Regions from separate parts of the Amycolatopsis sp. WQ 127309 genome, predicted to be linked through region 2. Evidence: riboswitches for the same ligand, from Rfam matches in the RefSeq annotation. Region 2 holds a riboswitch; the other holds the start of a gene.
The links. A riboswitch is a leader RNA that binds a small molecule or an ion and turns the genes downstream of it on or off. The one in region 2 is predicted to bind S-adenosylhomocysteine.
Positions count from the first base shown of each region.

Region 1 (3,924 bases), 100 kb from region 2:
TGCCTTCGCGCCAGGACAGGTCGACGACGCGCTTGGTGCCGCTGCCCTTGACGTTCTCGGCGAAGCTCACCAGCCGGTCGGTGGCGTCCTCGCGGCGGTCGAACAGCACGTCCTCGACCAGTTCGAGCAGGTCGGGCGGGATGTCCTGGTAGACCGCGAGCTGGCCGGCGTTGACGATGCCCATGTCGAGGCCGACCTGGACGGCGTGAAACAGGAACGCCGAGTGCATCGCCTCGCGGACGATGTCGTTGCCGCGGAAGGAGAACGACAGGTTCGAGATGCCGCCGCTGATGTGGACGCCCGGGCAGCGCTCCTTGATCCGGGGCAGCGCGTCGATGAACGCCTTGGCGTAGCCGTTGTGCTCGCTGATGCCGGTGGCCACGGCCAGCACGTTCGGGTCGAAGATGATGTCCTCGCCCGCGAACCCGGCCTTCTGCGTCAGCAGGTCGTACGCGCGGCCGCAGATCGAGACCTTGCGGTCGGCGGTGTCGGCCTGGCCCTGCTCGTCGAAGGCCATCACGACGACGCCGGCGCCGTAGTTGCGGATGATCCGAGCTTGGGCGAGGAACGGCTCCTCGCCCTCCTTCAGGCTGATCGAGTTGACGACGCCCTTGCCCTGGATGCAGCGCAGGCCGGCTTCGAGCACGGTCCACTTCGAGCTGTCGACCATCACCGGGATGCGGGCGACCTCGGGCTCGGTGGCGATGAGGTTGAGGAACGTCGTCATCGCCTCCTCGCTGTCGAGCAGGTCGGCGTCCATGTTGACGTCCAGCAGGTTCGCCCCGCCGCGGACCTGCTCCAGCGCGACGTCGACGGCGGCCTGGTGGTCGTCGGACTCGATGAGCCGGCGGAACCGCTTGGAGCCGGTGACGTTGGTGCGCTCGCCGATCATCACGAACCCGGTGTCGGCGTTGATGCCGAACGGCTCGAGGCCGCTGAACCGGGTGAACGCGGGCGGCGCGGGGACCTCGCGCGGGGTGACGCCCTTCGCGGCGGCGGCGATCTTCTCGATGTGCGCCGGGCTGGTGCCGCAGCAGCCGCCGACCAGGTTGACCAGGCCGTCGCGGGCGAAGCCGCCGATCAGCCCGGCGGTCTCGTCCGGCGTCTGGTCGTACCCGCCGAACGCGTTCGGAAGCCCGGCGTTCGGGTGACAGGCGACGTAGGCGTCGGCGATCCGCGACAGTTCCTCGACGTGCGGGCGCATCTCTTCGGCACCCAGCGAGCAGTTGACGCCGACGACCAGCGGCTTCGCGTGCTCGACCGAGCTCCAGAACGCCTCGACCGTCTGCCCCGAGAGCGTCCGCCCGCTCAGGTCGACGATGGTGACCGAGATCCACAGCGGCAGCTCCGGCGCGACGTCGCGCGCGGCGGCGATGGCGGCCTTGCAGTTGAGCGTGTCGAAGATGGTCTCGATCATCAGCAGGTCGACGCCGCCTTCGACGAGACCGGCGATCTGCTCCGCGTAGGCGGCCTTGACCTGCTCGAACGTGACGGCGCGGTACGCCGGGTCGTCGACCTTCGGCGACAGGCTGAGGGTGACGTTGAGCGGGCCGATCGACCCGGCGACGAACCGGCCGCCGAACTCGTCGGCGGCCTGGCGGGCCAGCTGCGCGCCGCGCACGTTCATCTCGTGGACGTGGGCCTGCAGGCCGTAGTCCGCCTGGCCGATGCTGGTGGCCGTGAAGGTGTTGGTCGTGGTGATGTCCGCGCCGGCCGCGAGGTACTGGCGGTGCACGTCCAGGATGACGTCCGGCCGGGTGATGTTGAGCAGGTCCGGGTCGCCGGTGACGTCGTGGGTGTGGTCGCCGAAGCGGTCACCGGTGTAGTCGGCCGGGGTGAGCCCGGCGCCCTGCAGCATCGTGCCCCAAGCGCCGTCGAGAACCGCCACCCGCTGGCTGAGCAGCTCGCGCAGCCGCGCGGTGGCCTCGGATTCGTGCGGGGTGATCGGGTTCACCGGCAGCCTCCCTCAATCGGGAGGCGCCCTTGGGTGGTTGGTCCCGGCCGAGCGTGGCGGGCCCCCTGGCCCGTTGCAGCGCCTCTCGGCCTTCGATCCAGGGTACTGGAACCCCGGCCCGGCACACCATCCCGCCCCACGGGTCCGTCCACTGGCTGGGACGCCACCCACGCGCGTCCACAATGGATCGTCGGCTCCACTCGCCACCACCCCGTTCCGACCGGCCGTTCCCGGGCTCACCCACTATGACCCGGCGAACGTCGGCGCTCTGCTCCCCGTCTGCTTACCCGGGCGGCGTCCATCAACACTCGATCGACGCTCAATCCGGTCACGCACCGTGCGCACAGGTATACCGAACGCGAGATCTGCCGTCCCCGCCGGTCCCGCGATGCGGGACGAAGGCCGCTTGAAAACTGAAACACGTTCTAATACAGTCCCTCGCGTGGACTACGGAATCGTGCTGTTCACCAGCGACCGAGGCATCACCCCGGCGGCCGCGGCGCAGGCCGCGGAAGCCGCGGGGTTCGCCACCTTCTACGTGCCCGAGCACACGCACATCCCGGTGAAACGCGAGTCACCGCACCCGCGCACCGGGGACGCGTCCCTGCCCGACGACCGGTACAGCCGCACGCTCGACCCGTGGGTGGCCCTGGCGACGGCCGCGACGGTCACCGAGCGGATCCGCCTCTCGACGGCGGTGGCCCTGCCGGTCGAGAGCGACCCGATCACGCTCGCCAAGACGATCGCCAGCCTCGACCACCTCTCGGGCGGGCGCGTCACGCTCGGCACCGGGTTCGGCTGGAACGTCGACGAGCTGACCGACCACGGTGTGCCCGGCAACCGCCGCCGCAGCGCCCTGCGCGAGTACCTCGAGGCGATGAGTGCACTGTGGACGGAGGAAGAAGCTTCCTACGACGGGGAGTTCGTCTCGTTCGGCCCCAGCTGGGCGTGGCCGAAACCGGTCCAGGCGCACATCCCGGTCCTGCTCGGCGCGGGCCCGACGGAGAAGACGTTCCGCTGGATCGCCCGCCACGCGGACGGCTGGATCACCACACCGGCGGACACCGACCTCGACGGCCACGTCGCACTGCTGAAGGAGATCTGGCGCGACGAGGGCCGTTCCGGAGCACCGTCGATCCACGCGCTGGGCGAGCGCCCGGACCGACCGCGGCTGGCGCACCTGGACGCGCTCGGCGTCACCGAGGTGATCTTCGGCCTCCCGGACCGCTCCCCCGGCGAGGTCTCGGCCTGGATCGGCCGGCTGGCGGGAAAGCTCGGCCTCGCCACGGCCCCCGCTCTCTAGACGCGAAACGGCGGGGGTGCGGTCCTCCCGCACCCCCGCCGTTCACACCACCGAGATCAGCTCTTGACGGCCACGCCCTGGCGCGCTCGCAGGTCCAGCTCGATCTGCTCCAGCGTACGGCCCTTCGTCTCCGGGACGATCCACTTGGTGAGCACGAACAGCACCACGTTGATCCCGGCGAACAGGAACATCGAACCGCCGATGCCGAGCGAGCCCACGGCGGAGATGAGCGGGAACACCGCGCTCACGATGCCCGTCGCCGCCCAGAGGATGACGCTGCTGACGCCCATGCCCGCCGCCCGGTACTTGAGCGGGAACACCTCGGCCATCATCACCCAGACGACCGCGCCCCAGCCGAGCTCGTAACCGACCAGGTACAGCACCATCATGACCAGCATCAGGATGCCGCGGGTGCCGGTGTCGTGGACGTTCAGCACCACGAGCCCGGCCGCCACCAGCGTGATCACCATGATCACGTTGCCGATGAGCAGCAGCGGCTTGCGGCCCCAGCGGTCCACCACGAACACGACCCACGCGGTGAACAGGAACTTCGTGACGCCCAGCAGCACGCCGGACAGCAGCGCGGCCTGCGTGGCGAACCCGAGGCCGATCAGCATCGTCGGGAAGTACGCGTTGATCGCGTTGACCCCGCTGAACTGCTGCCCGA
Region 1 is NZ_CP095481.1:8,801,050-8,804,973, forward strand. It holds gene metH (methionine synthase) at 1-1,954, opposite strand, end outside; S-adenosyl-L-homocysteine riboswitch at 1,969-2,047, opposite strand; gene MUY22_RS38745 (LLM class F420-dependent oxidoreductase) at 2,397-3,257, shown strand; gene MUY22_RS38750 (sugar porter family MFS transporter) at 3,314-3,924, opposite strand, start outside.
Region 1: another riboswitch for S-adenosylhomocysteine. It lies ahead of metH (methionine synthase); the one in region 2 lies ahead of ahcY (adenosylhomocysteinase).

Region 2 (3,924 bases):
GGCAGTCCGTTGTGGATACGCCGGCTACGTCACGGCGCAAGCAGAGCTGTTGCCGCAGCGTAGCGGCCCCGGACGGCCGAACGGCCCGGCGCGGTCAGCATCGCTGCTGACGCGCGCCAGGCCGTTGGCGGGGGTCATGGGATCAGTACCAGTGCGCGCGGCCGCCGATCTTGCGGCCCGTGCCACCGAGGATGGCCAGCGCCACGCCGGCCACGGCCAGCACGATGCCGATCGTGTACAGCACCGGAATACCGACAATGAACCCGATGACCAGCAAAATAACACCGAGGACGATCACTTGACACACTCCTTCGCACGAGACCCGGCCCGGCTCCGTGCCGTCCGGGCGGATGCGCTCTCGAGGAGAGAATGGCCAGTTTCCGGGTGTCCCAAACTGCGGCAAATGGAGCAACTCTGAGAAAGGTCAGTATCGGTAGTGGTCGAGCTTGTACGGGCCCTCCACATCCACGCCGATGTACTCGGCCTGAGCCTTGGTCAGCTGGGTCAGCCGCACCCCGAGGGCGTCCAGGTGCAGCCGGGCGACCTTCTCGTCGAGGTGCTTCGGCAGCCGGTAGACCTCGACGGGGTACTCGCCGGGCTTGGTGAACAGCTCGATCTGGGCGATCGCCTGGTTGGTGAAGGAGTTCGACATCACGAACGAGGGGTGCCCGGTCGCGTTGCCGAGGTTCATCAGGCGGCCCTCGGAGAGCACGATGATCGCGTGGCCGTCGGCGAAGGTCCACTCGTGCACCTGCGGCTTGATCTCGTTCTTGACGACGCCGGGCAGCTTCGCCAGGCCCGCCATGTCGATCTCGTTGTCGAAGTGCCCGACGTTCGCCACGATCGCGTTGTGCTTCATCCGGCTCATCTGCGCGGCGGAGATGATGCCGAAGTTGCCGGTGGTCGTGATGAAGATGTCGGCGGTCTCGATGACGTCGTCCAGCTCGACCACGTCGAGCCCGTCCATCGCCGCCTGCAGCGCGCAGATGGGGTCGATCTCGGTGACCGAGACCCGGGCGCCCTGGCCGCGCAGCGCCTCGACCGCGCCCTTGCCGACGTCGCCGTACCCGCAGACGAGGACGCGCTTGCCGCCGATCATCACGTCGGTGGCGCGGTTGATCCCGTCCACCAGCGAGTGCCGGATGCCGTACTTGTTGTCGAACTTGGACTTCGTCACGGAGTCGTTGACGTTCATCGCCGGGAAGAGCAGCTCGCCGTCCTTGGCGAGCTTGTAGAGCCGCTTGACGCCGTTGGTCGTCTCCTCGGTGACGCCGCGGATCTCCTTGGCGATCCGGGTGAACCGGTCGCCGTCCTTGGCTACGCTGGCGCGCAGCGTCTCCAGGACGATCCGGTACTCCTCGGGGTCCTCTTCGGACGGTTGCGGGACGGCGCCGGCCCCCTCGAACTCGACTCCCTTGTGGACGAGCATGGTGGCGTCACCGCCGTCGTCGAGGATCATGTTCGGCGCCTTGCCGCCGGCGAAGGCGAAGAGCTGGTCGGTGCACCACCAGTACTCCTCCAGCGACTCGCCCTTCCACGCGAACACGGCGGTGCCCGACGGCGCGTCGACCGTGCCCTCGGGGCCGACGACGACCGCGGCGGCCGCCTCGTCCTGCGTGGAGAAGATGTTGCAGGACACCCAGCGCACCTCGGCACCGAGGGCGACCAGGGTCTCGATCAGCACGGCGGTCTGCACGGTCATGTGCAGCGAGCCGGCGACGCGGGCGCCCTTCAGCGGCTGCGCGGCGGCGAACTCGCGGCGGATCGCCATCAGGCCGGGCATCTCGTGCTCGGCCAGCCGCAGCTGCGTCCGGCCGGCGTCGGCCAGCGCGAGGTCGGCGACGGCGAAGTCGAGTCCGTTGCGGCTCTGCAGTTTCTCGCTCATTCTTGCGTTCTCTCCGGAATCGGTGTGTTTCGACAAAAGGGCAGCACAAAATACGGCACGGCGAGTGCCGGGAGGCAGGGTGGCGTCGAGCTAGCCGCGGCCGCGCGGGGCCGGGTTTGCTTGCCGGGTATACAAAAAAGGCACCTCCCACAGTGGGAGGCGCCCTTGGGTCCGTGATCCCCGGGCCGAGCGTGGCGGAAGAAGATCCGTCGCAGCGCCTCTCGGCCCGGAAACGCGCCGAAGGCCGGCGCACGCGGTTTCCGTCGTCCAGGATGGCAAAGGCGCCGGGAACCTGTCAAGCGAGCGCGCAGGCCATGAGAAGGTCGTCGACGTACTCGCCGCCGAGCAGGAATTCGTCCTGGAGCACGCCTTCCACCGCGAACCCGCAGCTCGCGTAGAGCCGCCGGGCGCCGGTGTTGTGACCGAGCACGCGCAGGCTCAGCTTGCGCGCCCCGCGGCGGCGGGCCTCGGCGACGGCGGCGTCGACCAGGAGCCGGCCGATGCCGAGGCGGCGGCGGTCCGGGTCGACGGCGAGCCCGCCGATCACCAGCACGTGCCGGTGGGCGGCGATGCCGAACCCCTCGTCCAGCCGGACGTACCCGGCGACCACGCCGTCGTGCTCGGCCACCAGGACGTCTTCGGGCCGGGTGCCGTCGTCGAAGAACGGCGTGCCGGGCGGGGGAGCGGGCGCCGGGGAGGTCTCCGGGCTCCAGGTCCGCTCGTCGAGCTTCGCCAGCGCGCCGTCGTCGGCGGTGGTGGCCGCGCGGGTCTCGATCACCGGCTCAGCGCCGTCCACGCCTCTTGGACGATCGCGGCGAACCGCGCCGGGTCCTGCGCGTTGTGGGTGGTGGTGTTCTGCAGCTGGACGGTCAGGCCGCCGCCGGTGCGCTGGCAGTTCGTGACGACGGACTGCTCGGGGTCGACCGGCTGGCCCAGCGGGGTGGTGCCGTTGCGGACCAGGCACTGGACGGCGCCGATCCGCTTCAGCTCGGTCATGGGCACCGCCAGGCCGAGCGCGGCCGTGTCCTCGTACTGGACGAGCAGCTCGGGCGAGTCCGCGCGGACCGCGGCCACCTGGAACATGCTTTCCAGGCCCTCGTCGCTGTAGGACCGGAACACGGCGGCCGCGCCGTGGTAGGCCGCCGAGATCCGCGAGGCGTTCTCGCTCTCGGCCTTGTCGGACCGCTCGATCTGCGACTTCCCGGCTTCGCGGCCGTCGGCGATCTTCGTGACCGCGGCCTGTGTGGTCGTGAACCCGCCGAGGGTGTCCGGCAGCTTCAGCGGCTGGGCGCTCGGCCCGCCGAGCAGGCCGATCACCAGCCACGGCACGCCGACCACGACGGCACCCACCACGAAGCCGACCAAGGCCGTGAGGGCCGGTCGCGCGAACAGCGGACGACGCCGAGGTGCCTGAGGTGCGGCCGGCGGCATCGGCTGGTGCCACGGCTCCTGCGGCGCGGGTGGCTGCGGCTCGGGTCCGGGCGGGAACTCTGTGGTCACCCGGAGAATCCTGGCGGAACCGGGCGTCCGGCGTGAAGGGAATTCCGCGGACAGGGACTCAGATGAGATGCGCGCGCCGCCAGATGCCCTCGGAACGGCCGCCGATCAGCCCCGCGTCGCGCAGGAACGGCACGATCTTCTCCGCCATCCACCGGCGCGTCTCGTGGAAGTGCGGGTTCGCCAGCGCCGCGGCGCGCCCCTCGCGCGGGGCGATCCCGACGCTGCGGTAGATCCGCGGGTCGACCATGCTGTCGACGACGCCGAAGGCCACCAGCGCCGTCCGCAGCCGGTGGCGCTGCAGGCCCGCCTTCGACAGGTTCGGCGTCTCCCGCAGCACTTCCTCCTTGGCGAAGCGGACGTGCCGGGCCTCCTCGACGACGTGGATCCGGTTGACCGAGCGGATCAGCGGCTGGATGCCGTCGTCGTCCATCATCGAGCGCTGCAGCCGGTCGGTGGTCTCCTCGGCGACGAGCACGCTGGCGAACATCGACGGCCCGGCCGCGGTCGCGCCGAAGATCTTCGCCGCCCGGTGCACGGCC
Region 2 is NZ_CP095481.1:8,905,310-8,909,233, reverse strand. It holds gene MUY22_RS39180 (hypothetical protein) at 143-298, opposite strand; gene ahcY (adenosylhomocysteinase) at 425-1,885, opposite strand; S-adenosyl-L-homocysteine riboswitch at 2,037-2,114, opposite strand; gene MUY22_RS39170 (GNAT family N-acetyltransferase) at 2,181-2,681, opposite strand; gene MUY22_RS39165 (hypothetical protein) at 2,660-3,385, opposite strand; gene MUY22_RS39160 (diiron oxygenase) at 3,444-3,924, opposite strand, start outside.